2 regions of the Alteromonas sp. Mac1 genome follow, and region 1 is predicted to be linked to the other one. Evidence: predicted binding sites of a transcription regulator. Region 1 holds the regulator's gene; the other holds the start of a gene.
The links. The regulator MetJ, encoded in region 1, represses methionine synthesis genes. The targets are predictions, from matches to a motif close to TAGACGTCTAGACGTCTA.
Positions count from the first base shown of each region.

Region 2: the regulator MetJ is predicted to act here: its motif matches at 3,318-3,335, upstream of thrA (bifunctional aspartate kinase/homoserine dehydrogenase I).

Region 1 covers NZ_CP013932.1:4,212,612-4,228,791, forward strand. The annotation lists gene AV939_RS17795 (hydroxymethylglutaryl-CoA reductase) at 1-1,465, opposite strand, end outside; gene AV939_RS17800 (HlyD family secretion protein) at 1,848-3,098, shown strand; gene AV939_RS17805 (peptidase domain-containing ABC transporter) at 3,101-5,314, shown strand; gene AV939_RS17810 (helix-turn-helix domain-containing protein) at 5,314-5,625, shown strand; gene AV939_RS17815 (hypothetical protein) at 5,674-5,898, shown strand; gene AV939_RS17820 (ATP-grasp domain-containing protein) at 5,952-6,869, shown strand; gene hslU (HslU--HslV peptidase ATPase subunit) at 6,923-8,251, opposite strand; gene hslV (ATP-dependent protease subunit HslV) at 8,331-8,855, opposite strand; gene AV939_RS17835 (SPOR domain-containing protein) at 9,110-9,679, opposite strand; gene priA (primosomal protein N') at 9,809-12,013, opposite strand; gene rpmE (50S ribosomal protein L31) at 12,325-12,537, shown strand; gene AV939_RS17850 (hypothetical protein) at 12,652-12,966, opposite strand; gene AV939_RS17855 (malic enzyme-like NAD(P)-binding protein) at 13,339-14,580, shown strand; gene metJ (met regulon transcriptional regulator MetJ) at 14,659-14,985, opposite strand; gene metF (methylenetetrahydrofolate reductase) at 15,137-16,021, shown strand.
Region 2 covers NZ_CP013932.1:3,632,785-3,648,964, forward strand. The annotation lists gene thrB (homoserine kinase) at 1-592, opposite strand, end outside; gene thrA (bifunctional aspartate kinase/homoserine dehydrogenase I) at 655-3,120, opposite strand; gene AV939_RS15555 (LysR substrate-binding domain-containing protein) at 3,450-4,325, opposite strand; gene AV939_RS15560 (S-(hydroxymethyl)glutathione dehydrogenase/class III alcohol dehydrogenase) at 4,566-5,714, shown strand; gene AV939_RS15565 (response regulator transcription factor) at 5,786-6,430, opposite strand; gene AV939_RS15570 (sensor histidine kinase) at 6,427-7,566, opposite strand; gene AV939_RS15575 (hypothetical protein) at 7,699-8,469, shown strand; gene AV939_RS15580 (hypothetical protein) at 8,536-9,060, shown strand; gene AV939_RS15585 (protein tyrosine phosphatase family protein) at 9,118-9,765, shown strand; gene AV939_RS15590 (metalloregulator ArsR/SmtB family transcription factor) at 9,890-10,243, shown strand; gene AV939_RS15595 (arsenate reductase ArsC) at 10,297-10,767, shown strand; gene arsH (arsenical resistance protein ArsH) at 10,767-11,486, shown strand; gene arsB (ACR3 family arsenite efflux transporter) at 11,552-12,565, shown strand; gene AV939_RS15610 (response regulator) at 12,671-13,057, opposite strand; gene aceK (bifunctional isocitrate dehydrogenase kinase/phosphatase) at 13,310-15,040, shown strand; gene AV939_RS15620 (response regulator transcription factor) at 15,108-15,791, shown strand; gene AV939_RS15625 (sensor histidine kinase) at 15,785-16,180, shown strand, end outside.

The DNA.
Region 1 (16,180 bases):
CTAAGGCCACCGCTGCAACAATTTCGGCAAATTTATACACCTTGTTTTTGCCATAGCAATCGATGAGCTCTAAACACTCGCGCTGAGTGCCCATTCCGGTGCCACCACCATAGGTGGCTACGATTAACGAAGGAATGGTAATAGACACATACAAGTCGCCATCATCGGTAAGCTCTGAATACATAATAGCTGCCGATGATTCCGCTACGTTTGCCACATCTTGCCCCGTGGCAATGAACATGGCAGTAATGCCATTCGGCGAATGTAAACCCGTATTGTTCACACCTGATAGGAATGACCCAACACCCGCTACCCTGCCGTGATAATCAATTTGCTTAGGCTCTACACGCATAATTTGCAGTAAATGCTCACGCTTTATCGTGGCCTCCGCGGTTACTCGTTTACCACGCGTACGCATAATATTTATTTGTGAGGCTTTCTTATCGGTGGCAAAGTTAGATTCTAAGTAGAAGTTCTCTATCCCTTCATAATTATCTAAAATCCACCCGCACGCAGCGAAAGTAGCCCGCCCCACCATGTTCTGCCCAGCCGCATCGCCGGTTAAATAATTAAAACGTAAAAAGGCAAATTTGTTTGATAGAAAGTGGTCGATATAAGTGAGTTTGGCAATGCTGGAAGTTGATTCAGCCTCTTCTCGAATTTTGCTGATGTTTTGGTTTACCCAAGTCACAAAATCCCTTGCGCCACGGGCATCGCTAAATATAAAAACAGGGGCACGCTGCATAGCATCATCAACAACGGTGGCCTTTACTCCACCGCTCATATTGAGTAGCTTCATACCACGATTATATGACGCCACTAAGGTGCCTTCTGTTGTAGCCAGTGGCACAACAAATTCACCTTTCGCATGTTCACCATCAATTACCAATGGCCCTGCAATACCAATGGGCACTTGAGCTACCCCAATAAAATGCTCAATATTGCCTTTTAATTTATCTGGGTCTATCGAGTATTTACCCACGTGATTGAGTTTGCCATCAGTGAAACTTTCAAAATACGACTGGCGCTTTTTGATAATGTCATCGCCATAATCGTCGTGGTCGTCACGGGGTATATGCAACTTGCGATTCGCTGGTGAGGTCACATTATCTTCTACTTCGAACTTAAGCTTTCCAAAAGGCGACGCTGAAAAACAGATGCCTATTTTGCGCTTTTCAGGACTTACTTCTTCATTGAGTTCTAGGTGTACCGTGATGACTTGCCGTAATGAAAACGGCATACCACCGGTGTCATTCAGTGCATCGACACTAATGTCACTGTCGTTGCTGCTTTGAATAGAGATTTTATGGCTTGGAACTTTCTCACCATCAAATGAAATCCATTTAAGCTCTTTTAATGTGGCATCTTTTAAACGGTTTTTAAGTGCGAAGGAAACGCCGTTGTCAGTTTTGGTTAGGCTTCCGTGAGTGTATAGCTGCTTGAGTAAAATACTTGGTACAAACATGTGAGTTCCTATTCCGTTTTGGTTAAGCCACTGCGTGAATTAAGTACACTACTTTTTATAGTACAACCTTTGTACAGTATCACTAACCTTTTGCATTTCCATCAATTTTTAACCACATTTAAATTTGAGCCATTTCATTAAAAATTCATCAAGTTTTGCGCCAACACCCTATGAATAAAGGGCGGCGAATGCCCTGACTTCTTTTTATTCGATATTCCGAGCCCGCCTCTTCTAACGTTAACAGCGTCAAGGCTTTTCCCAAGACCACTTGTCGGTATTCAGGTTTTCGCTGCTTAAAAAGTGTCGATTACTGATTAAGCGCTATGTCCACAGGGAAATGGCAACTGAATACCATTTTTTTAATTTCATGGGATGAACTGTTATGAGAAAAGGACTATTCCGTCATCAGGCAATGCAGCCTACTTCGTCATTTCAAGGTGAATTGCTGATGACGCCTCGACCGTCCCATATGGGAATAACCGCGATACTACTTTTATGGATAGTGTGTTTGGGGGTATACCTCACTACGGGTAGTTATGCCCGAAAAGCCACAGTTGAAGGTTGGTTAGAGCCCTCTCATGGCGTACTAAGGTTGTACGCCGACTCCCGTAAAGGCCGCATTTCCCAAGTGTATGTCAGCGAGGGGCAAAAAGTTTTGAAAGGCGAACCATTACTATCGATTGAATACGGGGTTCAGCAGCCACAAGGTGAAACCGTAGAGCTAAAACTGCAACAAGAGCTTCTAGCTAAAAAGCAGCGAATAACCGACTCTTTGACGCGTACCATTACTATTCATAAAAACAGCCACGTGCAGCTAGTAAAGCAACTTGAGCACGCACAAACAGACGCCGATTCAATACGCCATATTTTAGCGATTTCTCATCAACAGTGGCAGTTAGCGCACAATCAATTTACCTCACTTGAAGTGCTGCGCGATGCCGGCCATGTAAGTAACGCAGATTTCGATAGTTATAAATTGGAGCTTTTGAGTAGCCAGCAACAATGGAAACAAGCTGAGCGGAACAACCTAAAAAGCGAAGCTGAAGTAAGCCGACTGACATATGAAATTGCCGGCTTACCCGAGATACAAGCCAATGAGCGCACTGCACACGAAAACCAACTGAGTGATATCAACCAACAGTTACTAACGTTAAATCGCGATCGGCAGCGCATTCTATATGCAACGCAAAATGGTGTGGTTTCAAGTCTGCAAGCAAGTACTGGATTAATGGTCGATCAGAACAGGCCGCTACTTAGCTTACTTCCAGAGAATTCACCAATAGAAGCACGATTGTTGGTGCCCGTGCGCGCCGCCGGATTTATTGCTAGCGGGCAACAACTCGCGATTCGTTACGATGCCTTTCCCTATCAGAAATTTGGTTTGCAAGAGGGGCAGATAACGAGCATTTCTGAAACTATTTTACTGCCTGGTGAATGGGCGAACGCGCCTTTAACCGTAAGCGAACCCGCCTATTTGGTTACCGCTAGAGTAAGCAGCGACGCCATTATTGCCTATGGAAATCCGGTAATGCTTAAGGCTGGAATGACATTTTCAGCAGACGTTGCGCTTAGCCAGCGTAGCTTACTGGAATGGATCTTAGAGCCGCTTCTAAGCGTCACTAAAAGGTTGTGATTATGAATATTACTCACGGTTTTGCTTCACCTGTACTCAGCGCTTTATCACCTAAAAACAAAGTACCAGTTGTGCTTCAAACTGAAGCCGCTGAATGTGGCTTAGCCTGTGTCAGCATGGTGGCACAATATTATGGTGACAAACGGGATATGACCCACCTTCGCCAGCGCATTAGCGTTTCACTTCGTGGTATTACACTTAAAGATATTATGGATATCGCGCAGCAAATGGCATTTCAATGTCGTGCGCTAAAAATTGAGCCACAGGATTTATCTCAACTAACCCTGCCAGCAATACTACATTGGGACATGCGTCATTTCGTTGTTTTGACTAACGTAGGGCGTGAACGATTTACCATACACGATCCGAGTATTGGCAAACGCACCTTCACCTTCGACGAGGCAAGTAAACATCTAACAGGAATAGCGTTAGAAATTACGCCTAAAGACAATTTTTCGCCGCCTCCGGTAAAGCCTTTACTAAAACTAAGAGACTTTTTTACCCGCACCATAGGGTTCAAACGTAACTTAGCGACCTTGCTTGCGCTGTCTGCCTTGCTGCAACTTTTTGCATTGGCATCTCCCTATTACGTACAAACCGTTGTTGATGATGTGTTGTTGCAAGGAAACCAAGCGCTGCTAACCGCACTTGCCATTGGGTTTACTTTCTTACTACTGATAAGCATCTTCACCAGAGTGTTGCGACGCTTTCTGATCCTTGCTGTATCAAGCCGACTTCAACTTCAAATGTCCGCCTCGGTCTTTCAACATTTGCTTTCGCTACCGCTGGATTTTTTTGCTAAAAGGCACGTGGGCGATGTGGTGTCTCGTTTTGGCTCCCTCGCGCATATTCGTGAGTTTCTCACCACTGGACTTGTCACAGCCTTGCTCGACGGTGTCATGGCTATTATTACCCTTGTCGTGATGGCACTTTACTCTGTAAAACTCACGCTATGTGTGGTGCTAGTAGTGGCGATATATCTACTTTTCCGCATTGCATTAATACCTATCACTAAGCGGCTCACAACAGAAAAAATTGCGTTAGGCGCCACCGAGCAAAGCCACTTTATGGAAAGCGTTCGAGGCATGTTGCCTATTCGTGTATACCGCCAAGAATCGCAGCGCCATAGCCAGTGGCAAAACAAGTTAGTCGCCACTTTAAATAAAGATATTAGTTTAGGAAAACTCAATATTGGCAGCGACGCGGTAAACCAAGTGTTATTTGGTCTTGAGAACATCGCTGTAATCTTTATAGCGGCCTCTTTGGTGATGGATAATATGCTGACCGTAGGAATGATGCTTGCCTTCATTGCTTACAAAACCAAATTTACTGCTGCGGTAGACGGGCTAGTGTCTAAATTTATCGAATTACGAATGCTGGCCGTTCACTTTTCTCGCCTGAGCGATATTGTACTAACAGAGCCTGCTGAAACCACCTTGTTGTCACAACAACCTAGCGCTTATTCAAACGCAACCCCAGTACCTGCAGCCGCCACTTCTAATGCTATTGCCTCTAGTACTCCTGCTATTCATTTAAAAGCTCACAATCTTAGTTATCGGTATGGGGAGGGGTGTAACTGTATTTTTGAAAACCTTAATTTATCGGTTAAAGCAGGGGAAATCATTGCCATCGTTGGAGCAAGCGGAAGTGGAAAAAGCACCTTACTTAAATGTCTGATGGGGCTATATGCTCCCTCTGAGGGAACGGTTAGTCACAATATGATTTCATCATCAAATCACGCGCCAACCATCGCTTCTGTGCTGCAAGAAGACATGTGCTTATCCGGCTCTATGGCTGAAAACATCAGTTGTTTTGATGAAATACCTAATCAAGAAAAGATCGTCCGGGCCGCCCAGTTAGCCTGTATCCATGACGAAATTTGTGCCATGCCTATGCAATATCACTCGTTAGTCGGTGATATGGGAAGCAGCTTAAGTGGTGGTCAGAAGCAACGGCTTTTATTAGCTAGAGCACTCTACCGCTCTCCCGATATTCTTTTTCTTGATGAAGCAAGCAGCCATTTAGATATTCAAAATGAGCACATCATCAATACTCATCTAAAGGCACTGAATATTACCCGCATTATGGTTGCCCATCGGCCTCAAACAATTGCCCTTGCGGATACTGTCTATCAGTTAGTAGACGGCACTCTGCAGCGATACCCAGCTTCTGAAATAGTAGAAGAAAATGATAATACCCCACTAGGAGATTCATAATGATAACCCCCGAAGTTAGAGAATCTACACCCTTACTCACCGATATTGAGCGTCAACAAATCGTTGAGCATGTAGAGAACTTAAATAGTACTGCCCTTCCTATCGACACCTTGTCTAAACGCGAGCTTCAGGTTGCGCGAAAGATCATGGAAGGGCTATCGAATAAAGCGATAGCGACAGAGCTATTTATTAGCGAGCGAACGGTTAAGTTCCACTGTGCCAATATTTACAAAAAATTAAAAATAAGCAGCCGCACCGCGCTTATCGCGAGTTGCTTTCGATCGATTTACCACCCCTTAAGGTTGGCTTAACCGCTAGCTTTTTAAATCACACTAAAACGCTTTTATAAGGAGCGAAAAATGCAACATAACACGCAAAACCATACACACAAAAATACACAAAAACATGTACAAACTGCTACTGAATTTCACCTTGCAACCCAAGAACTACTGCAAGTGACTGGCGGCAAGTCTGGCGTATCAACAGGTGCAGATAAAGCGCCAATCCGTCTTATTAAACCACCTGTCTATATCACCCTAGCGATTGGTGAGGACGGCGGACAATTACCCGATTTATTGTCATAGCAGATTAAGGAGGTTAAGCAGTCCTCCTTTTACCATTTAGAAAGGATATTTCAATGCAGATTGCATTAATAGGGAGCGAGAATGACCCACAAATTCTTCATGTGGCTGAAGCCTTAATAGCCGATAAAAACGAGCCCTGTATTATCAACACCAACTACTTTGGTAAGCACTGGCAGCTCAGTTACGATCCGGATTATAATGATGGTCTTTTGCATTTTAACCAGCCTACGCGCAACGGGCTTTTTCGAATTCCGCTATCAGACATCACATCTGCCTATTGGCACCAATATATTCCTCCCTCGGTGAGCGCCTCTGACAATGTGTCTTCGCAATGGTTAGATCAAGAATATGCCAGCACCTTGTTATGTTGGTTTTTATTCAGTGAAACTAAGTGGGTTAATGGTATTGACGCCATTCGCGCTCATCACTGCAAACCCATTCAGCTGCGAATGGCAAAAAAGCTAGGGGCTAAGGTGCCATATACCTATATAGGCAACGCTAGTGATGTTGCTCTACAGTTTTGTGCGAATATAGACGAGGTGGTTTACAAGCCCGTGAAAGGCGGCGAAACAGCGAAATTCATGCAACAGGGCTATGATACTCGCGGTTTAGTACAGGCTTTGTTAAAAGAGCGCCCTGTGACGTTTCAAGCATTTATTGAAGGGACAAACATTCGCAGTTACGTACTGGGTGATGAAGTCGTCAGTGTACAAATAGACTCTCACGATCTCGATTTCAGGGACGATATAAACGCACGCCCTTTGCTGACCCCCCTTCCTAAACCAATGCAGGATTTATCACGAAAGATATGTTCCGGCTTAGGAATGTATTGGTGTGCTATTGATTGGCGTAAAAATACCAAGGGTGAATATTACTTTTTGGAAGCTAACCCTTGCCCTTTCTTCTTGTTTGTTGAAAACGAGACTGGCGTTGATATTACTGGGCGTTTAGTGAAATTATTAACCACATAAAAAAAGAGCGCATTTAAATAAATGCGCTCTTTTGTGTTACTAGCCTTGGGGCTTTATAGAATGAAGCGAGACAGATCTTCGTTTTCTACTAGCGACTCTAAGTGGCTGTTTACGTAGTCTTCGTCAATCACAAAAGACTCACCGCTTTTTTCAGACGCATCAAATGAAATATCTTCCATTAAACGCTCAAGCACTGTGTGTAAACGGCGCGCGCCGATATTCTCAGTACGCTCATTCACTCGCCATGCTGCTTCAGCAATACGCTGAATGCCCGATTCCACGAAATCGATGTTCACACCCTCAGTAAGCATTAGCGCTTTGTACTGTGCGGTAAGCGATGCGTTAGGCTCGGTAAGAATACGCTTGAAATCACCCACTTCTAATGCTGACAACTCAACGCGAATGGGCAAACGGCCTTGAAGCTCAGGAATAAGGTCTGACGGCTTACTCATTTGGAAAGCACCAGAGGCGATAAACAAAATATGGTCTGTTTTTACCATACCGTGTTTAGTCGATACCGTTGAACCTTCTACCAAGGGTAGCAAGTCACGCTGCACACCTTCACGCGATACATCGCCTGACGTATTGCCTTCACGCTTACAGATTTTGTCAATTTCATCCACGAACACAATGCCGTGTTGCTCAACCGACTCAATCGCTTTTTCTTTTAAGTCTTCTTGATTCACCAAACGTGCGGCTTCTTCTTCCACCAGCATTTTCAGTGCATCTTTAATTTTTAGCTTCTTCTTTTTCTTTTGCGAACCTGACAAGTTTTGAAACATGCCTTGAAGCTGATTAGTCATTTCTTCCATTCCAGGAGGCGCCATAATTTCTACGCCTACTTGTGGAAGTGCCACATCAATTTCAATTTCTTTGTCGTCTAAATCGCCTTGGCGAAGCTTTTTACGGAACGCTTGGCGTGTGCCTCTATCTTCAACGTCTTCTTTCTTACCCCATGCATCTTCAGGAGGCGGAATAAGTACGTCAAGAATGCGCTCTTCCGCCGCTTCTTCAGCGCGGAATTTCACCTTTTTCATTTCAGTTTCTTTGGTCATCTTCACGGCAATGTCAGCAAGGTCGCGAATGATGGTTTCTACTTCTTTACCCACATAGCCCACTTCGGTGAACTTAGTGGCTTCAACTTTAATGAACGGCGCATGCGCTAATTTTGCCAAGCGGCGCGCAATTTCGGTTTTACCCACACCTGTTGGGCCAATCATAAGAATATTTTTAGGCGTTACTTCTTGACGCAACTCTGGTTCAAGCTGCATACGGCGCCAGCGGTTTCGAAGTGCAATCGATACCGCACGTTTAGCATCTTGCTGACCAATAATGTGTCGGTCTAGCTCATGAACAATTTCTCTAGGTGTCATTTCAGACATGCATAAACCCTTTTCTGTTTTGGTGCTACTGCATCGATAGCAGGCACAAGTCGCTGTTTATTTTTAGTTAAACAGCCACTTAGTAATCGAGTACGTCTACCGTTTGACTATGGTTAGTGAATACGCAGATATCACCGGCTATGGTCAAACTTTTCTCCGCAATTTCTTTTGCAGTCAGTTCGGTGTTTTCCAGCAAAGCAATAGCAGAAGCTTGGGCATAGTTGCCGCCTGAACCAATAGCAATCAGGTCATTTTCTGGCTGAACTACGTCGCCGTTACCGGTAATGATGAAAGACGCGGTTTCATCGGCTACGGCTAATAAGGCTTCTAGCTTGCGCAGCATGCGATCGGTTCGCCAATCTTTGGCAAGTTCGACCGCCGCCTTGGTCAAATGACCTTGGTGGGCTTCAAGTTTTGCTTCAAAGCGTTCAAAAAGGGTGAAGGCATCGGCGGTGCCGCCTGCAAAGCCAGCTAATACTTTATCGTGGTACAAGCGGCGCACTTTACGTGCATTACCTTTCATTACGGTATTGCCGAGTGACACCTGACCATCGCCAGCCATCACAACTTGATTTCCACGTCTTACAGATACAATCGTTGTCACGTTTAATCCCCGTTTAAGGTGGGCGCTATCGCAGACTCGGGCGATAACTGAAAAAAGACTTTGTTATGAAATGGGGGAAGGGTTTTCGTTTTCAAGGGGGGAGAGATTAAAGGGTATATCGATTAGCGCGTTAATTGCCGTAGGTTAACTTCCACCACAAATAATGGTGGAAGTGTTATTGGCTAAGTGACACTGAAGATTTAAAGCGTACCTTTACTCGTCGTAGGCTTGCTACCTTGATAATCTTATACGATTTATAAGTTCCAGAACCAGATTTGGCAGGTCGCGATATTCACTTTACGAAGGCTGTGCTTGGCTTTCTCGGCATCACGTTTCGATTCAAATGGCCCTAGAATAACCCTGAACCACTCGCCGTTGCTGCCAGAGCTTTGGCGAATAAGGGCTTCTAAACCTTGGAAGGCAATTTTGGCTTTCATCTCTTCTGCTTGGGCACGGGTTCTGAACGACGCACACTGCATAAGGTATCGTTTGTCAGACTTTTCCTGTTCAGCCACGTCTACTTCTACTTCATACCCAGGCAGAGTACGAATATATTCCCACTCTTCTTTCGGTAATTCAGGCAAGGCTTCTTGCGTAGGCGCAACAGGGCGTACAACTTCGGTATCTACCTCAGAGCTGGCGTTGTCTTTAATAGACCATAAGAAAACAGCAAAGCCGATTAGTAATATCACCACGATGGCCAAACGAACAATAGGGAATGCGGCCGTGGGTGTACTCTTCACCTGTGATTTGCCGCGCTTTTTATTATCCGGCTTCTTTTTTTGTGGTGCTTTACCACGAGATACATAATCGCGTTGAGCCATATTCGGCAGTTTTCCTACTACTTATCGTTATTTTAAATGGGTGGTGCCATTAGACGAAGACATAGTGCACAACCCTGAAACACTTGTATACATCAGTGTTGAGATTTTACCGTATTCCCCACCAGTGTGCTAACTGAAATCGGTGGGGTCGATATCTACCGACCATCGTACCTTTGCGGCCTGTGGCAGCCCTTGTAAATAAGGCAATGCTAAGCGTAAAGCGTTATGTAACGGCGCACGTTTTTCATGGCTGCACACCAGCATAAAGCGAAAACGCCCCTGGCGCTTTTCAATCAAGCAAGGAAACGGCCCCGTCATTTGCGGTACTAAACCCGTAGGGTTTGCATTTGCAGTATTTGAGTTTAAAAGTACACCCCTAGCCTGTTGCAGGAAAGCATAGGCCGATGAGCTCTCTGTTGCCTCAGCTCTAATCACAAATTGGCTAATATAAGGAGGCAATGCTGACGCTTTTCGTTCCATCAACGCATGGCGAGCAAAATGGGCGTAGCCGTTGTTCACCAAATCTTGTAGCAAAGGATGATGAGGGTTGTGGGTTTGCAGCCACATTTCTCCTGGTTTACTGGCACGCCCTGCTCGCCCAGCAAGCTGCGTAACTAGCTGCGCTAGCTTTTCTGGCGCCCGAAAATCAGCACTAAATAGCGCCCCATCACAATCTAAAACCACCACCAGTGTAACGTGTGGGAAATGATGCCCCTTCGATAAAATTTGCGTGCCCACCAGTATTTGGTGCTCTTGACGGTTAATGGCATCTAGGGTTTGATGTAGCTTGTCTTTTCCTCTTACCGTATCGCTATCTATTCGCACGTGTTTGGCATCGGGGAAGAGCTTCATTAACCCTTCCTCTACCTGCTCGGTGCCCGTCCCTGCCGTCACCATTTCATGGCTGTGGCACGCTTCACACTCTTTTGGCATGGAACGGGTTGCACCACAGTGGTGGCATTGCAGTCTGTTTTGCCCTTTATGCACGGTATAAGGTCTGTCACACCGCTTACACATCGCCGTGGTGCCACAGTAATGACATAAAAGAGCTGGGGCATAACCACGTCTATTTACAAAAACCAGAATCTGATTCCCAGCATTGACATGCTGGCGCATAATCGTCAGCAAGCCTTCTGAAATACCGTAATGAATAGGCTGGTCTCGGGCATCTAGCAAGTACTGCTTAGTGCTTTGCGCCCCTGCCGCGCGGCGGGTTAGCTGTAAATGCGCGAAGCGACCATTCAACGCATTATTCAACGTTTCAAGCGCTGGCGTGGCACTGCCGAGTAGTAAAGGGATGCTGTGCTCTTTAGCACGCATAGCCGCTAAGTCTCGCGCATGATACCTAAGCCCGTCTTGTTGCTTGAACGACTCATCATGCTCTTCATCTACGATAATCATGCCTGGGTTTTTAAGCGGCGTAAAAATAGCTGAGCGCGTACCAATAATAATACCTAACTCACCTGCTCTCGATCGCTGCCAAACAGACAATCGCGCCGCGTCCGTTAATTGAGAATGCAATACCCCTACAGGAATGTTAAAACGCTTTTCGAACCGTGAAACAGTTTGCGGCGTTAAACCAATTTCAGGCACTAAAATAAGCACTTGTTTACCGGCTTTAAGCAAAGGTTCGATAGATTGCAGATACACTTCGGTTTTACCGCTACCTGTAACCCCTTCAAGCAAGCTGATTGCAAAGGTGCCATGTTGCTGATTTAACGCCGCTATCGCTACCCCTTGCTCTTTATCAGGCACGGGCTTTTCGCCAATGTCGAAGGTATCTAGCCAAGCTTGCGCAGTGAGTTCCGGTGTAATTTCCACTAGCTCAATAAGCGCTTTATCTAATAGCGCTTTCACTACTGCAGGTGAAAAGGTTTTACGCGCTTCGCTAGCAATAAGTGATGTGGTTTGAACCGCGTCTAAGCAGGCCATCTGCTTAGGTGCTCGGCTTAAACTGTTGACATCAGTATCAGCCCCTTCTGGTGTAACTTGAATATATTGCGCGGGTGATGGCGTGGCTGGCTCACCTTTTCGAAGGGGCACAGGAAGCATGGCATGTATCACTTCCCCCGGCGCATGGTGGTAATACTGCCATAACCAGTGCGCCATTTTTCTTAGCGATTCATCAATAACCGGCACGCTATCTACTACCTCAATAATGGTTTTTATTTTACTGGTATCATCTATGTCTATACCGGATTCAACCACAATGCCTACCAATTGACGTGGGCCGAAAGGCACTTTCACCCGCACACCTGGTTGTAAGGTGTCGGTATGAGAATAGGTAAATAGCTGGCGAAGCGGCACAGGTACAGCCACCTGAATGAATACCATTAAAATTGATGCCCCAAAATTGATAAACGTAAAGTAAGTAGACGTAAATTCAGAACCGCTAATGATCTGGCATTTAAATATAATGTCAAATAAGGGAAGGGAATTTATTCTCGCCAGTGAGTATAGTTAACGCCACCTCTGTTTACTTCGCATACAAAAAATGCTTGATCACTTACGATGCTTCCTTTATTATGCGCCGCTCTTTTGCGGCTGACTGCAATTTCTGCGGTCGGTCATTGAATTTAAAGTTGCGTATGGTGTTTGGCTTCGGGCCAGATAGCGATACGGCCTCATATTGAAGGTAATCCAAAATGAAAGATGGTATCCACCCAGAATACGCTGAAATGACAGCAACATGTTCTTGCGGCAACGTAATGAAAATCCGTTCTACTCTAGGTAAAGATATTAACCTAGACGTATGTTCTGCATGTCACCCATTCTACACTGGTAAGCAACGTAACGTTGATACCGGTGGTCGTGTTGACCGCTTCAAGAAACGTTTCGGTGCTTTGGGCGCTAAATAAGCTCAGTACTCAGAAACACTATGTTTCTTTAAAAAAAGCGCCTATCGGCGCTTTTTTTGTGTCTGCGCTCCATAGTAAGCTCTACCAATACAGTGCTCGGCGAGTGGAGTGCTCTTAGTGAAAAGCTCGGCGTTTTAAGTGCCGCTCCCAATTGCCGTTACTTTGCGAAGTGCACGCTTGCTCGCTGTCGTAGCGAACACTTTTAATCTGTACCTTCAACGTATCACACACATAAACGAGTTCATCTTCAAATGCTTGGTTCCAATTCGCTGTTAGCGCTTCGCTTTTCTGCTTTTCGGTTTCAAACACCGCAATAATTTCTGGTCTGCGCCAATGCCCCATATGCGTAAGCCATTCAAAGCCAACCGACTCAGATTTTGCCCACTCACACGCCGCCGTTAACGCTTCAATCAGTTTCTTTTCCGACATATTAAGTTACGCTTTCCTTCATCATGTTTTCATTATACCTATTACGTGAATCAGCACCTAAAACGGCCGGTTTAATGCCTATTTCTACAACGCTATCCGATTATCAGTTATGCCTTCATTAATATCCACTTCTATAAAATAGAAATAATGTATTAATTATTAAAGTGTCATTAATATGATGAATGGCAGATATTCGACGATGTCACTGGTCATACAAGCAAGTCTGTCCTAGATTGGAAGGTATAAAAGGCAGATCAGATATGTACTCAAATGACCCTGTGATAGAGTCGAAGACATTCTACTGCGGCAACGCAGATTGCCCTTACGGTAACGAAGATTGCCTAACCCCTACATCGAAGGATATGTTTACTAATGTCAGATTTCAGACAACGTGCACTAGATTATCATGCCAAACCCACGCCAGGTAAAATCAGCGTGGAGCTATCAAAACCAGCCGATAGTGTGGATGATCTTGCTCTGGCTTACAGTCCAGGGGTAGCTGAACCAGTACGAGAAATTGCTGAAGATCCTGATAATGCTTACAAATATACTGCGAAAGGCAACATGGTAGCGGTCATCAGTAATGGTACTGCTATTCTAGGCTTGGGTAATTTGGGGCCGTTAGCTTCTAAGCCGGTGATGGAAGGTAAAGCACTGCTGTTTAAACGCTTTGCTGGGCTTGATGCTATCGATATTGAAGTAAAGCACCGCACCACAGAAGAATTCATTAATACCGTCGCCAATATTGCAGATACGTTTGGTGGTATTAACCTAGAAGATATTAAAGCCCCAGAGTGCTTTGAAATAGAACAAGAACTCATTAAGCGCTGCAATATTCCGGTATTCCATGACGATCAACATGGTACTGCCATTGTAACGGCTGCCGGCATGTTGAACGCCATTGAAATTCAGGGCAAAAATATCGAAAGCGCCAAAATAGTTTGTATGGGTGCGGGTGCAGCAGCGGTAGCCTGTATGGAATTGCTCATTAAATGTGGCGCGCAACGAGAGCGCATTTACATGTTAGATAGAAAAGGGGTTATTCATACGCGCCGTGAAGACCTTACGGAACACAAACGCTTGTTTGCCAACAATACCGATAAACGCACACTTGAAGATGTGATGGAAGGCGCTGATATTTTTGTAGGCGTATCTGGCCCTGATGTATTACCTCCAGAAACGTTGGCGTTAATGGGGCCTAACCCGATTGTTTTTGCCTGCTCTAACCCCGATCCTGAAATTAAGCCTGAATTGGCGCATGAAGTTCGAAATGATTTAATTATGGCTACGGGGCGTTCTGATTACCCTAATCAGGTAAACAATGTGCTGTGTTTCCCGTTCATTTTCCGTGGTGCGCTGGATGTACGCGCAACGGCCATTAACGACGAAATGAAAGTGGCCGCGGTAGAAGCACTTCGTGCTATTACCAAAGAGCCCGTACCAGAATCTGTGTTAGCGGCTAGCAACAGCAAAAGCTTAACCTTTGGCAAAGAATACATTATTCCTAAACCAATGGACCCCCGCCTCTGTGAACGCATAGCCTCTGCAGTGTCAAAAGCGGCGATTGAATCTGGCGTTGCACGACTTCCAGAAGTGCCTAACCGCACCGAATGAAGGCAATATAAGCGCATATACTGGCGTGTAATTCAGTGTAAAGATTATAAAAAAACGGCAATTTTCATTGCCGTTTTTTTAATCTTCTTGTTCGTTCTCAATAGAAACGTCTATACCCATATCTTCCATTATGCGCCTTGCCTCAGCAGGTACACGATTAGGGTTATCTTTTCTCAAATCTTCGTCATCCGGTAACGGCTGACCTGTAAATGCATGAAGAAACGCTTCACATAACAATTCTGAATTCGTCGCATGACGTAAATTGTTTATCTGCCTACGCGTACGTTCATCGGTTAATGCTTTTAGCACATTAATAGGAATAGAAACGGTGACTTTCTTTACCTGTTCACTCTTTTTACCGTGCTCTGCGTAGGGATGAATATACTTACCGTTCCACTCTGCCATGATGCTAACTCTGTCTGATTTTATTTATGTTATGAAGAGAAATTCTAAACAAGTTGACGAAAAGGTCAATTGAGCAGTGTAAACCTCTTGACGTCTAGACGTAAATTCTTTAATTTAGACGTCTAAACGTCTATAAAAGAGTAATTTTACCATGGTATCTTACGCACAAGGTGTCGATGCACTCAATCAGTCCCTTTCGGAACTGCGTGATATTGATGTGTCATTCGAGTTTTTTCCACCAAAATCAGAGAAAATGGAACAAACCTTGTGGAAGTCAGTTGAGCGCTTAGCACCGCTAAAACCGAGCTATATGTCGGTAACTTATGGCGCGAATAGTGGTGAGCGCGACCGTACTCATGACGTGGTAAAACGCATTCAGCAGCAAACTGGCGTTGCAGCCGTGCCTCACCTTACTTGTGTTGATGCGAGCAGAGACGAGCTTAGACAGATTGCCCAAGACTACTGGGATTCTGGCATTCGTCGTATTGTTGCTCTTCGTGGTGATTTACCGCCAGGTGTGAAAGATACCGAAATGTATGCCTCTGATTTAGTGGCGCTACTAAAAGATGTAGCCGATTTCGATATCTCAGTGGCCGCTTACCCTGAAAAACACCCTGAAGCGCCTAATGCCCAATTCGACTTACTGAACCTTAAACGCAAAGCAGAAGCCGGTGCGAGCGAAGCAATTTCACAGTTTTTCTTTGACACCAGTGTATTTTTACGTTTTCGTGACCGAGCAGCAGCTGCAGGTATCGACCTAGACTTGGTGCCAGGCATACTGCCGGTAACCAATTATCAGACCTTGGTAAAGTTCGCCGGTTTCACCAACGTACATGTACCTGGGTTCTTACACAAAATGTTTGATGGACTTGACGATGACGATCAAGCTACTCGGAACCTCATTGGTGCTAACATCGCGATGGATCAGGTTAAGGTACTTGCCAAAGAAGGCGTGAAGCATTTTCATTTTTACACCCTTAACCGTAGTGAGTTGAGCTACGCTATTTGCCACATGCTAGGTGTGCGAGCAGGTTAATTTCGATTAAACCTTTGCTCCTATAGGGCAGACCAGTATACCATTTGCCTATTATCAGGTATTTGAACGACTCGTTTGCCTTGCTGTCACTTTCCTTCGCTGTAAAAAGGTCAAGGTAAGCGGCGAATGGCCAAGGCGAGTAATAACTAGGAGTAAAGT
Region 2 (16,180 bases), 580 kb from region 1:
GTAATATGTCTCGGGCGGCCGCCGTAGAGACGCTAATACCAGAATAACAAATAGCATAATACCAGTCTTTCACTAAAGGTAGCGACAAGGTAACTGGCGACGTAGCGCCTGTCATCAATGTCATACCGCCAACATAACATGGCGCTACGTTATCGTAGTGAATACTACCGCTGATTTGCCCTTCTAATTCGCCCATCATGGTCAACAAAGTGTCTTCATCGAAGGGATAATCGAAAAAAGCATTTAGCGCAACGAAGGCAGCAACAATTGAGCTTGCGCTCGACCCCAGTCCACTGCCGATAGGCAAGTTTTTAGATAAGGTCATCGCCACTGGCGTGGTGGTTTTACCCACCTTTTCCATTTGCGCACAAAAGTAGTGATAGCATTGCGTCACAATATTGCTATCGGCGTCGCCAGGCAATTTGTGTGCGAAAGGGCCAACCGTGTTTAACGAAAAGGTATCTGCACTCTCAATATCGACTTCGTCGCCTAAGCGGGAACCATCGACAGGGGCAAGCGCGGCGCCTAGTACATCAAACCCTAAACTTACATTGCCAATAGATGCTGGCGCATATGCTCGTAATGCTTTCATAATACTTTTCTTTAATTACTCTTTTAACTTCAGTGGCTCTTTTGTTCTAGAAGAAGAGCCAGTTAGTGTGCCATTTGCTTCCATGGCATAGTACGCAGTATATCTGCAAATACACCCGCAGCCGTTACTGTACCACCTGCCCCATAGCCTCGAATAACATAAGGAATAGGCTGGTAATAATCGCTGTTAATGGCCAACGCGTTTTCGCCGTCTTTTACTTGCGATAATGGGTTAGATGCAGGTACCGCCTCAATAGTTACTTTACACTTATCGCCTTCAATGCTGCCAATATAGCGAAGTACTTTTCCTTCGGCTTTTGCAGCATCTACACGCTTAGCGAATTCAGCATCAAGTTCAGGTAACTGTGTCATGAATTCATCAATGGAGCAGTCTTCGGCAAAACCGGCTGGCAACACTGATTCAATTTCAATATCAGAAAGTTCAAGATCTAGGTCTGCTTCACGAGCCATAATAAGCAGTTTACGCGCAACGTCCATACCACTTAAGTCATCACGGGGATCTGGCTCGGTATACCCATTGTCTTTAGCTGAACCAGTGGCTTGCGATAACGACATGCCTTCTTCTAATTTACCGAATACGTAAGATAAGCTGCCTGACAATATACCTTCGAAACGATGCAACACATCACCGGCACTAAATAGCTTTTGAAGGTTATCGATAACCGGCAAGCCGGCACCTACTGTGGTTTCGTACAAGTACTGACGGTTGGTAGATAATGCCGTCTTTTTCAATTTACGATAGTAGTCTATTGAACTAGTATTGGCTTTCTTGTTTGGTGTCACTACGTGAAAACCATTTTCCATCATGTCTACATATTGCTGAGCAATAGCATCATGACTGGTGCAATCCACAATAACTGGGTTTACTAAGCTATTGTCGTTCACAAACTGCTGCAAACGTTCAACAGAAAGCCCTTCGCTGGCCGCATCTAATGCGGGTTTCCAGTCTTGGTTTAGGTCAATACCTTGGCTATTGAGTAACAACTTACGGCTATTGGCAATACCGTAAACCCGCAACTGAATATTACGATTAAGTAAAGCTGGCTGTTGTTTTGCAATTTGGCTTAACAGCTCGGTTCCCACGTTGCCACACCCTACTAAAAATACATCAATGGTATGGCGGTCTGAGAAAAAATTCTGATGGATTACCTTAACGGCTTTTTTCGCCCGTTTATTTTCAATAACCGTTGAAATAGAGCGTTCTGAAGACCCTTGGGCAATTGCCACGTTATTAACGCGAGCTTGCGCCAACGAGTTAAAGAAGCGCGCCGCTAAGCCCTTCGCATGACGCATACCGTCACCCACTAGGGTAACAATCGCTAAGTCGTGGCGTACTTCAATAGGATCTAACAATTGGTTTTGCAACTCTAACGCAAAAGCATCTTCTAACAAGCTTAATGCGCGATCAGCATCTTTGCTTTGAATACAGAAGCTTATTGAGTATTCAGAAGATGACTGAGTGATTAGGCTTATAGAAATATTAGCATTCGACATTACTTCAAACACACGGCTCGCCATGCCAACCATGCCTTTTAGGCCAGGACCTGCCACGTTGAACATAGTGACATTTTCAAGTTGTGAGATGCCTTTAACCGAGGTCCATTTTTCACTGGCTTCGTTACTAATTAACGTGCCAGGTGCCGCAGGGTTAAGCGTATTACGAATTAGGCAAGGAATATGATGCTGTGCAATTGGCCCAATGGTTTTAGGGTGAAGTACTTTCGCACCAAAATAAGAAAGCTCCATGGCTTCTTGATAAGTTAGCTTATCAAGAAGTACTGCGCCTTCAACCTGATTCGGATCGGCATTATACACGCCGTCTACATCGGTCCAGATCTCACAACAGCTCGCGTCGATACAAGCCGCTAAAATAGCCGCAGAGTAGTCAGAGCCATTGCGTCCAAGCGTTACTTTTTCACCGGCCTCGTTCGCAGCAACAAAACCAGGCATTACCAATAATTCACTGCCATCTACAGGCACATCAGTAAAACGAGCTTTACTTAATGAAACATCAGCAATGCTGTCTAAGTACTCACCTTCTGCAAGAATGTAAGTCACAGGGTCGATAATACGATTTTTAACGCCTTTTGCCGTTAAGATACCGCTAAATAACGTAACCGAGATGTACTCACCAATACTTAATATACCGGCTGCAATATTGTCAGGTGCTACACCTAACAATTTAATGCCATCGAGGTGCTGATTGAGTACACGCAGTTGCGCCTGAATAAAGTCAGTAACATCAGCGTGAGCGAAGCCGCTGAGCTCTTCGTTTAGTGCATCAGCAATACCGGTCACGGTAGACGTCAATTTTTCAAATAGAGGGTGGAAATCTTCGCCAGCGGCTGCTTGCTCACACAAAAGTGACAATGCATTCGTTACCCCTTTAGGGGCAGAAAGTACCACTGCAGCGCCATCGGTTTGGTGGGTGGCCGTGCTAATGTCGTTCACGCGCAAGTAGCGCGGTGCGTCGGCAAGTGATGAGCCCCCAAACTTTAAGACTTTCATGTGCTGCTCCTATATCGGTTACGCCAGGTTACTGCTTTTAACGGTTACTATGACGTGAGTAAAAAAAAGCCCGCTCTCTGTGAGGGCGGGCTTTCGTTGTCTTATGCTTACTTGCACTAGCCAGCGACCGCCCGTTTTAAGGTGGTAATCATAATGCCGGTGGTGCCAATAAGAAGAATCGTTTTCATAGGGTCAATTTGCCGTATAGACGTCTATCTGTCAACCGCAGTTTTCACCATACTGTATTGCAAAAAGTGAAACACAATCCATTTCACATTTCGATTTCAGCGATATTCCATTATAAGTGGCAGAAAATATAACGAAACCCACTATTCATCATCAATTAACTTCGCCGATAGAAAATCAACTAATAAGCGTATTTTTGGCACTAAATGCCTATTCGATGGGAACAATGCCCATACCGCCTCTCGCTTGTCTCGATAGGGCGATAGCACTTCAATTAACTTGCCTGAGGCTAACGAATCGCGCACATAAAACCCTGGAAGTTGCACTAATCCCAGCCCAGCCAAGGCAGCATGATGTAGTGCATTACCACTGTTGTACTTCACACGTCCCTTCACCCTTACGGTTTGTATTTTCCCGTCATGATTAAAGCGCCAGTGAGGCTGTGAACCTACTAAGCACTGATGTTCACTAAGCATGTTGGTACTCGTTGGTGCAGGAAAAGCATGTAAATATTCAGGGCTGGCGCAAACGTAGAGTTGCCGAGTAGCCAGCTTTTTGGCCACCATTGTCGAGTCTTCTAAATTGCCAATGCGGATAGCAAGGTCAAAGCCCTCGTCGATAATATCCATCGTGTCGTTAGTAAACCGGCACTCCACCTCTATACCTTCGTATTTTTTCAAAAACTGATTAATAAGCGGAGCAATAAAAGCCTCGCCAAAGGCGACTGGCACGGTGAGCTTAATTAGTCCTTGGGGTACTTTTTGAAGTTGGCTCACGTTGAGCTCTGCCTCTGCCAAGGCACTTAGTGCGGGCTGGCATTGCTCAAAATAAATGTGCCCAGCTTGAGTCAGTGACACACTTCGAGTAGTGCGGTTGAATAACTTTACCCCTAAACGCTTTTCCACGTTAGCGACTTTTCTACTAATTTGCGCACCTGATGTGTCTAACTTGGTAGCCGCCGCGGTAAAACTGCCAGTACTGGCCACTGCGCAAAACTCTGCAATACCTTCCCACATCATGGCGTTTACCCTTATTGATTCTAGTTTGCTGCATGGTGCTTACAATTGATGATACTCAATAAAGGGCACCGTTTAACTGATAATTAAACACCAACTAATTATTACACTCAAGTAATAATGAATTACCAAATCTGTATTTATAAAACCAGACCTCAGGTCTATAATCTATCTCATAACCTAGACATTACAGGTAGCGGCATCGTGCTGTTTACCCACGCAGTATTATATTAGGAGCATGCCATGACATTAGCATTGAAAGAAGGTCAGACTCATATTAAGTCTAAAGCAGCTGTTGCTTGGGGCCCAGGCGAAGCATTAAAAATGGAAGAGCTTGACGTAGAGCTTCCGAAAAAAGGCGAAGTGCTAGTACGTATTGTTGCCACTGGCGTGTGTCATACCGATGCATTTACCCTTTCAGGTGACGATCCAGAAGGTGTTTTCCCATCTGTACTTGGCCACGAAGGTGGCGGTATTGTTGAAATGGTTGGTGAAGGCGTGACTTCTGTTGAAGTAGGCGACCATGTTATTCCTTTATACACAGCAGAATGCGGTGTATGTAAATTCTGTACGTCTGGCAAAACCAACCTATGCCAAGCAGTGCGTGAAACCCAAGGTAAAGGCTTAATGCCAGATGGTACCAGCCGTTTCTCGAAAGACGGTGAGCCAATCTACCATTACATGGGTTGCTCTACCTTTTCTGAGTACACTGTTTTACCTGAAATTTCATTGGCGAAAGTAAATAAATCAGCGCCCCTTGAAGAAGTCTGCTTGTTAGGCTGCGGTGTTACTACCGGTATGGGCGCAGTACTTAATACTGCAAAAGTGAAAGAAGGCGATACCGTTGCTATCTTCGGCTTAGGCGGCATTGGGCTTTCAGCCATCATTGGTGCCCGTATGGCTGGCGCTAGCCGCATTATTGGTATTGATATTAACGAAAGTAAGTTTGACCTAGCCAAACAACTTGGTGCGACTGACGTTATAAACCCTAAAAATTTCGACAAACCTATTCAGGAAGTCATTGTTGAAATGACTGACGGCGGTGTTGATTTCTCATTTGAGTGTATTGGTAACGTGAACGTAATGCGTTCGGCGTTAGAGTGTTGTCATAAAGGTTGGGGCGAATCGGTGATTATCGGTGTTGCCGGTGCGGGTCAGGAAATCTCTACTCGCCCATTCCAGCTTGTAACTGGTCGAGTATGGCGTGGTTCAGCGTTCGGCGGTGTGAAAGGTCGCTCTGAACTTCCTGGCATTGTTGAGCGTTATTTAGATGGCGAGTTCGGGTTGCAAGAATTCATCACCCACACAATGGGGCTAGATGAAATTAACGATGCATTCGATTTAATGCACAAAGGTGAAAGTATTCGCTCTGTTGTTCATATGAATAAATAGCTCTTAGTTGTCACTATTGCCGTCAAGTGTAAAAGGCCCGCGTTGAGTAACTTATGCGGGCTTTTTTGTGTTTACAACCAACCCAATTCTAGCGCTTTAAGTACTGCTCGGGTTCTGTCTCGTACCCCCATTTTCGCCATAATCGCAGAAACTTGATTTTTAACCGTTCCGGTTGATTTAAACATCGCTTCAGATATTTCTTTATTGCTGTAACCGGCGGCAACTAAGCGTAAAATTTCTATTTCTTTTGGGCTTAAGGTTTCTGGCTGTTCAAACGACTCGAAATTCACTTCTAACCCTTGCAACCCTTTAAGCACTTTTTCGGTTACGCTTGGTTGAATAAGGGTTTCCCCATTAACTACCGATTTAATTGCGCTAATTAAAGTTTCCAGCGAGACATCTTTAAGTAAATATCCTTTCGCCCCCGACTGCATCGCTTGGGTCACCAGTTCGTGATCGTCAAATGTGGTTAGCATAATAACGGGGGTATCGATGTTATGGTCGCGCATGGCACGCAAGGCATCAATTCCCGTCATTTCGGGCATACGAATGTCCATTAATACAATATCTGCACTATTAATAGTAAGCGTATTAATAACTTGGGCACCGTCATCACATTCCGCGACTACTTCAACACTGCTATCCAGTGCCAACAACGATCGAATACCTTGTCGCACTAGCATTTGGTCTTCTACCAACACAACACGAATGCTCATAGCGGCTCCGGCAACAATATATGTGTAGAAAAGCCATGTTTATTAAAACTAAACTTCACTGAGCCACCCGCCTCTTCGATTCGCTCCGACATACCTGTTAACCCATTCCCTAACTGTATTGTTTTTGCCGTAGGCACTTGTTCATCCTGTAGCGTTAATGAATACCCTTCTTGGTTTTTTTCCAAGGTCACATACAAGTGCGCAGACTGCGTATGCTTAATAGTATTGGTTAAGCTTTCTTGTACACAGCGAAGCAAAATATCAGCTGTCGAGACATCTTCAATACTGACATTATCAGCAATAGATAATTGAAGGCTGGGTCGCGGTAAGTCTTTAAATAATGCCCTTACCGCTTGTTGCCAATCTAATGGCGCGTTTTCACGAATATCAGAAACCGCTTCTCGCACATCTGAAAGTAACAACTTTGCTAAGCTGTGACATTGGTCTACATGTGCCTTTACCTCGTCTTGGCCTGCTGCGTTGGCTTTGTGGGAAGCCACCTGCAAGTGAATGGTCAGTGCAGTTAAGTGGTGACCCAGTACATCGTGAATATTTCTGGCAATTCGCAGCCTTTCGTCTTGCCGACCAGCTTGGTGAATAAGTTGCTGGGTACTGGTTAATTGTCGATTTAGTGCTTCGGATTTTTCTCTGGCCGACTTTTCTTTAATAGCCACATTCGACATCATCATGGCAAACAAATTAAATGTCCAAAACAGCGCCGCTGTTAGCCATGCGTGGGGATCTTGCCAATAAAAGGTATGTATCACTCCTAAAGGTAATGCGGCGAATACCGAAACGACCAAACACGTTCCCCACCCTGCATAATAAGGTAACAGTGCCGACCATATCACCAAAAATATAGCAAGGTAGCTGTAGGGAAGTAAGAACAAACCTCCCACTGCCAATAAGTACATTGCAATTAATAGAGGAATACGCCACTTAGGAAGCGTCATATCTCGGCGAGTTATTACGCTAAGGCACGCCGCTATTCCAACAACCACCGCAACAATTAACCATGGCCTGTGGGATGAGGCACCATATTTTGCAAATGCATAGTAAAGCGCTGAGCAACTCACAAACAGCCATGTAACTGAGGCGCTTGCTCGCTCTATATTAAAAAAACTAATTATTTTCATAAACCTATTATTAACTTAAGCGGGAATAAATACATAGGCCAAAAGTCACTTTCTATCTTGTGACTTTCAGCACTAATACAACAAAGAAGATATTGGCAAACTGACTACATCACAACATTAAGGATGTAAGTCATGCAGAACATTCACAGCGCTATCGTTATATTTCATATTATTTGTGGTGCAATATCACTGTTACTTTTTTGGGGGCCATGCTTCACTAAGAAGGGCGGAAAACAACATAAAAAGATAGGTAACATTTACTTGGCCACAATGACGCTGACATCAGTCAGTGGCGTGGTTAGCTCATCATTAGTGCTGCTTGCTCCCCTTCTCATTTTCCCTACAATGCCGGCACATTTTGAATCTGTTGAGTATTTTCTTGCTTACCTTCAAGGCCAATACATATTTTTATTGATGCTAAGCCTGCTGGTTTGGAACAACGTTCGCCACGCAAAACGGGTGCTTGAAGTAAAAGCGAATCGTGCCGAACTTCGTAATATTGAATACTTATGGCTACCCAGCGCATTATTTATCGTGGCCAGCATTGCCTTATATCAAGGCATAAAATACAACATTACACTGACCCAAATTTTTGCCCCCCTTGCTCTTTTTAACTGTATTGGTATTGCACGATATGCATTCAAAAATGACATCGCTAAGGGGGAATGGGTAATTCAACACATTGGGCATATTATCGGGTCAGGCATTGGAGCCTACACTGCGTTTTTCGCTTTCGGTGGCCGCTCGCTATTTCAAAGCCTCCCCCTACTTCAAATAGGAAGTTGGGTATTGCCAAGTTTAATCGGCGTCCCTTTTATTATTTGGCTAAGTAGGAAGTATTTGAATATGTTTAATCCAACTGCCCTTTCGACATCAATCGTTAAAAAACCATCAAACACATAGTGCACTTGCTCTTTACCAGAAAAATATATTAGTGTGTATATATCATACAAAAGGATTTGTGATTTCATGAAAAAGAAAATGGAAAAAAAGCTAAATGTGCTAATTATCCTAGTGTTACTTTCTGCGTCCGCCCCCTGTTTTAGTAAAGCAGATTCTGAGCAGGCACCTGAAAAAGAAAACGACATTGAAACCATAGAAGTCACCGCTAAACTAAAATTGCATCAATTAAAGTACGCTATAAAACAGCGCTCTTACGAATTTTTCGATGTTTTTAATAAGTACAATGATGTACCTGAGTTCGAAGTCATTTGTCATTACCGAGCACCAAAAGGCTCAAAAATAAAGCGAAAAGAGTGTGAATCTCGTTATATAAAAGCGAAAAGAACACAGCTTATTGATATTGCAGTGACAACAGGCGGTAGACTTCCAGACGAAGGGCTTGTTGATATTCAAACTCGAGTCATGCGTATTGAATCACAAATGCACCTGCGCTCATTAATTATCGACAACCCTGAGCTACAAGAAAGTTATAGTTCGTTAAAAGATGCTATGGACCGATATGAAAAGCATAAAGATGCAAGCAAAGAGTAATGCTTTAATCGTTAACGATTATTCCCCTTTTAAAAATATCAATAACGAGACCTTAAAATGAAAATGTTAGTCGCTTTGTCGTCAGTTTTATCTATCGCATTAACCCTGAGTAATGCATACGCGAACCAAGCAGCTGAAAGCACAGAAACTAATAACGTAGAAGCTAAAGTTAGCTCTGAAACGACGCCTACGCCTAACATTGAAATTACTCTCGACTCGTTAACCAATTACCAAGTCAATAACGACCACATGGTGAGTTCAGGGTTACCTTCTGCTGCACACTTTCAATTATTAAAAGACGAAGGCGTAAATCGGGTTATCGATTTAATACCCGGCGATAGACTGCAAGAACAGCAAGTGGTTGAGGGGTTATCGCTGAACTATCACAATGTTCAGGTTGAATGGGAAAACCCCACCCTTGCTAATTTCAAAGAGTATATTGGCTATATGGCACTAGGGAACTCAAATGACGATAAAGTGCTTACACACTGTAAATTGAATTGGCGGGGCGCTGTATTTACCTACTTATACCGCATTACCGCATTGGGTGAGTCAGAACTATCGGCAAAACAAGACTTACTTGCTATTTGGCAACCTAACCAAACATGGTTTGCGTTTATGAATACGGTTATCGACGACTTCAATGCAGGAAATAACGCAAACATTTCCACAACCGTCACTCCACAAATAGAGCCCCCAAAATAAAACTCACAATTCAATAACCCACCTCCTAAGTAGTTAGCTTACTGACTTACTCTTTTCGCTTTACATATACGAAAAATCATATACGATATGCAACATATATGATTTAACGTATTTGAGATGAGTGATGACTGCATCAGTATCTTCAAAATGTGTGTCGCTTTCACCGCTGTCATTGTTTAAATGTCTGGCGGAAGAAACTCGGCTAAAAACATTATTAATGCTTTGTGTAAAAGACGAGCTTTGCGTGTGCGATCTCACAGAAGCCCTTAACCTCAGCCAACCTAAAATTTCTCGTCATTTAGCCGATTTACGCAAGTGCGAGCTAGTGGCTGACGAACGCCGTGGTAAGTGGGTTTATTATCGTTTAAATCCAGCTCTTCCAGCATGGGCAAAAGAGGTTCTTCATTTATCTGCCAGCAGCAATGCGGAATACATTAAAGACGCACTGAACAATCTCAAATGTGACACGGACTGTTAATCGCTCTTCTTACTTTATTCAAATATGTGACGTAAACCACCAGGATTTTTGTAATGAAAATATTGTATATCTGCACGCACAACCGTTGTCGTAGCATCCTTTGTGAAGCCATTACTAATGCTTCAAGCCATTCATCCTTAGAAGCGCGCAGTGCGGGAAGCCAACCTGTGGGTGAAGTACATCCTTTGTCATTAAAGTACCTAGCCGAGCAAGGCTATAGTACAGATGGGCTTAAAAGCGAATCTTGGGATGACTTTGAAGACTACCAGCCTGACATCGTTATTACTGTATGTGACTCTGCGGCCGGTGAGGCCTGCCCTGTATACTTCGGTAATTCACTAAAGCTGCACTGGGGTCTTGAAGATCCGTCGAAAATAGAAGGCAGTGAAGAAGACAAAGCTCAAGCGTTTTATAACACTATCGATATTATCGAAAAACGCGTTGCCGCACTTACCGATATTGTTTCTCGCAAACTCGCTATTGAAGACATTAAAAAAGCCCTGCAAGAAAAAGGAGCGCAATAATGTCTGAACCAGCATCACCTTCTAGCAATTTAGTGGCAAGCGTTGCGCCTTCACCAACTTCTGAAGATTTCGCAAAAACGTACTCTGAACACAAGCCGCGTATATTATTACTTTACGGATCGTTACGAGCGCGTTCTTACAGCCGACTCGTGATTGAAGAAAGCGCACGATTGCTTGAATACTATGGTTGTGAAGCCAAAATTTTTGACCCAACAGGCTTGCCTCAGCCGGATACCGAAGATGAAACCCATCCCAAGGTAAAAGAGCTTCGTGAATTAATGATGTGGTCTGAAGGGCAAATTTGGTGCTCTCCTGAGCGTCATGGAAGCATGACAGGCATTATTAAAAGTATTATCGATTGGGTGCCATTAAGCATTGGCGCGGTTCGTCCAACCCAAGGAAAAACGCTAGCGGTAATGCAAGTAAGCGGTGGTTCCCAGTCATTTAACGCAGTAAACCAAATGCGAGTGCTTGGTCGTTGGATGCGCATGTTGACCATTCCAAACCAGTCATCGGTAGCAAAAGCCTTTTTAGAATTTGAAGACAATGGCCGGATGAAGCCATCTTCGTACTATAACCGCATCGTCGATGTAGTAGAGGAATTGGTGAAATTTACCCTGCTGACTCGCGACAACAAGGATCATCTTGTTAATCGCTATTCTGAGCGTGTTGAAAGCGCAGAGGAATTGAGTAAACGCGTTAACCAAAAAACGATTTAATCAACACCATAGTAGCTAGCTACTATCAACATAAAAGACATTAAAACCATTAAGGACAGTGTCTCATGGGATTTTTTGAACGATACCTCTCTGTATGGGTGGGGCTTTGTATTATTGCTGGCGTAACTGTCGGAAGCCTTTTCCCTGATTTTTTTGCCCTGGTTGCAAGCCTTGAGTACGCCCACGTAAATTTGGTTATAGCGGTACTGATTTGGCTCATGATTTACCCTATGATGATTCAAATTGATTTTTCATCTATCAAGGATGTAGGTAAAAAGCCTAAAGGGCTGGTGCTCACTCTCGTGGTGAACTGGCTTATCAAGCCTTTCACTATGGCACTACTTAGTTGGTTATTCTTTAAAGGCATTTTTGCCGACTGGGTAGACCCACAAACGGCCACAGAATATATCGCGGGTATGATTTTACTTGGCGTAGCCCCTTGTACCGCCATGGTTTTTGTGTGGAGCCATTTAACTAAAGGCGATGCCAACTACACCTTGGTGCAGGTCTCGATTAATGACTTAATAATGATCATCTTGTTTGCCCCTATTACCGCGATGCTTCTAGGTGTTACTGACATTACAGTACCTTGGGATACCTTACTTCTCTCGGTTGTCCTATACGTGGTACTGCCACTAATTGCAGGAGTAGTAACCCGCAAAAAGATTGAGAAAAAAGGCGAGCAAGCCGTTACCGCAATTATCGAACGCTTAAAGCCATTCTCAGTCCTTGGGCTATTAATTACCATTGTATTGCTGTTTGGCTTTCAAGCAGAAACAATATTGGCTCAACCTCAAGATATAGTGCTTATCGCGATTCCGCTTCTTATTCAAACCTACGGTATTTTTGCGATAGCGTATTTTGCAGCGAAAAAAATGAAGCTACCACACAATATTGCCGCACCTGCTTGCATGATTGGTACGTCTAACTTTTTCGAACTGGCCGTGGCTGTTGCCATTTCATTATTTGGCTTACACAGTGGTGCCGCGTTGGCGACTGTAGTGGGTGTGTTGGTTGAAGTGCCTGTAATGTTGTCGCTGGTTTGGTTTGCCAATAGAACCCGCCACTGGTTCGATTAAAACTCATATCAGTTTGCACTAGAAAGATTAAAAGCAAAAAGGAGCTCATTGAGCTCCTTTTTTAATATTCTTTATTTTTAGTTGTTTCTTTATTTTCTTCGTTCTTTAACATGCCATGGTTTCTGGCAAGATAAAGCCGTAGCGTTTTAAGGTAGTTTCTAAAGGCAGTCGTTTAAGCGGCTTTTCAATGAACGCCAGAGCGCCCAACTCCATCACGCGGTTTTGCATTACTGGCTGAATATCACCTGAAATGACTACAACAAACACTTCAATTTTACGGCGCTTTATTTCTTCAAGCACACCAACTCCATCGAGTATCGGCATGGTTAAATCTAGCAGCACTAAATCAATGCGATGATGCCCCATTACCTCAAGTGCATCCACGCCATTAGAGGCTTCAAAAATTTCACTCGCTAATCCATCGGGCAAGTTACGGCGCGCCATTTTTCTCGCTAGCGCCGAATCGTCACAAATCAGAATGTTGAAGCTCATGGTCTACTCTTAGTAATCTACAAGTACTTAATTCGCTACATAGAATTGGTAGCTGTAAATGTATTGTCGAAAACGTGGATGAATAAAGTAAGGTTAAGACTATATTAAACGAAAGTATAAAAAAACACTTTTAGGCTAATTTTCCAGTAGCTTATCGTAAATTTTTGTTATTTTAGGAGGTATATGCAGCCAAACTTAAAAATAAAACTCACTGCGCCGCATGAAAAATCACTAATTGTTAAAGGCTAAATTATGCTGGATGTCACCCTTTCTAAAAAAGTCGCTTATCAAATTCTTTCTCATTTTGATAAGAGCTATCGTTGGTTTACGCGTATCACGAGAGGTGCCCAATCTCGATTTGAACAAGGCCAATGGAAAGAAATTCAGCTAGCGTCAAAAGAGCGCATTACCATTTATGAGCAAAGCCTTTCCGATGCCGTTGCCGATGTTTACCATTTAACTGAAGTACACAAAAAGAATGACGAATTTTGGCAAGAGCTAAAGAAGACGTTCGCACGACAACTTGAAGGTCACCCGCAATTTGAGCTGGCCGAAACCTTTTATAACTCAGTAATTGGGCGTTTATTCAAGCACCGCAAAATAGACAACAGCATGATGTTTGTATTGCCAAGTCGCTGCTTTTTACCCGGCCAAGACCGAGATAAGGTCATTCACAGCTTCGATACCACTACCACGGTGCGCGAGATGTACGTGTCTATATTCAAAATCTATCGCTACGGCATCCCTTTTGAAGACTATGAACGTGACATGCAAAACCTTGAAGAAGCACTTAGAAAGCGATTAACCACACAGCAATTGGCCAGCGTTCATACCGTCGAACTTCTAAAGCCCACGTTTTTTAGAGGAAAATCAGCGTATCTTATTGGCAGAATTTGTATGCCAGAAGAAACCCTTCCTTTTGTTATCTCGTTGCAACGCAGTGATGAACACACATTGTTCGTAGATGCATTACTTACACACAGAAGTGATTTGAGCGTTATTTTCGGTTTTGCCAGAAGTTACTTCATGGCTGATACCCAAAACCCAGCAGAAGTGGCTGCGTTTTTACAAGAACTCCTACCCAATAAAAAACACTTTGAGCTATACATGTCACTGGGTCACTACAAGCATGGAAAAACGGTCTTTTATCGAAACTTCCTCGATCACATGGATACCACTGACGATCACTTCGAGGCCGCTCCTGGCATAAGAGGATTGGTAATGATGGTTTTCCACCTACCCTCTTACGGTGTGGTGTTTAAAATCATCAAAGATGAATTTGCAGAAAGTAAGAAGATCACCCGTGAGCATGTTAAAGACTGCTACCGGTTAGTGAAAATGTCAGATCGTGTTGGCCGCATGGCAGACACCCATGAATACGTTAACTTTCGCTTTCCCCTGTCTCGAATCGACCCTTTACTCATTGAAGAGTTAAAGGAAACCTGCGCATCTAGCCTAGAATTTACCGAAGATGAACTTGTCATCAAGCATTTATACATAGAACGTAAAATGACGCCGCTTAACTTGTATCTTCAACAAGAAGAAGATGAAGATAAAATACGCAGCGCTTTAAACGAACTCGGACTTTGTATTAAGCAGATTGCCATGGCCAATATCTTCCCAGGCGATATGTTACATAAAAATTTCGGTATTACGCGTCATGGCAGAGTTATCTTTTACGACTATGATGAAATATGTTTAATGAACGAACGTCATTTTAGAGCGCTACCCAAATCAGATGACCCTTATGCGATGGACATGTTGTCGGTTGGTCCAACCGATGTTTTCCCCGAGCAGTTTGAGCATTTTATTGTTGGAAAACGGAAACTTAAGGATATTTTGAAGTCGTTACATGGTGACCTGATGACCCCTGAATACTGGCACGAAGTACAGATGAAATGTGCTCGCGGGGACATTCAACATTTTACGCCATATAACGCTAATGTCCGTTTTAATAGGGGTGTTAAAAGCATCTCAAAGTGATCGCAACACGATAGATTGTATGTATAAACGTTGATATTTAACTCCATTAATTAGAAGTACCAAAATCATGAATGTGCTACTTGTTGAAGATGATCCTAAGGTTGCCGCTCACATTGAAAAAGGATTTATTGGTGAAGGGCACAGCTGCGTTGCAGCGCGTGATGGCGAAAGAGGCTTAGCTGAAGCCTTGTCCAATGATGTAGATGTTATTGTACTAGATGTAATGCTTCCTTTATTAGACGGCTTTACTATCTTGGAACGTTTACGGAATGACAACGTGCTTACCCCAGTCCTACTACTTAGCGCGAAAAGCCAAGTAGAAGATAAAGTGCGAGGCTTGCGTTCAGGCGCTAACGATTACTTAACTAAACCTTTTGCGTTTGAAGAGCTACTTGCCCGTGTAGAAGGATTAGCGGGAAGAGAACGCGAAAGCGGCGATAAAACACTTATTAAAGTGGGCGATCTCACCCTTGACCTTGTGAACAGAAAGGTACAACGCGGTGACACCGAAATAGACTTACAATCAAAAGAGTTTCAGTTGTTAGAATGCTTATTGCGCCATCAAGGGAAAGTCGTTACACGTAGCATGTTGTTGGAGCAAGTCTGGAATTATCACTTCGATCCGCAAACGAACGTTATCGATGTGCATATAAGCCGTCTGCGTCAAAAAGTAGACAAAGCATTTAACGTCCCTCTGATTGAAACCGTAAGAGGCACGGGATATAGAATTGCGGATCCTGTTGTGTGTTAGCAATAGGTAATTTCACCCGAAGTTCTAGTTTCCGTGTTGGGGTACTACTTACTTCATTAGCGCTTGTTGCTATTTTATTTATCGTTTACTTCTGGCGCCTTGCCAGTAGTGACGTATTTATTCGTGAGGCAAGCGCTGCTGTTGATGCAGAAACGTATGCGTTTACGCTATTGCATGAACAAGCGGGCATTGAAGCCGTAATCAGCAATATTAAGACAAGAACCTCACCAAGTCTTTCGCCAGATTCGAACGAAATCGACACCTCACACTCCTTTACGCCATCTCGATTAATTGTGGTACTTCGCGACAGCGAAAACCAGATAGTAGCGGGCAATTATCCACTGTGGCCTATTACCATGGGTACAAGTGTTGACTCTGGCACTTCCTCC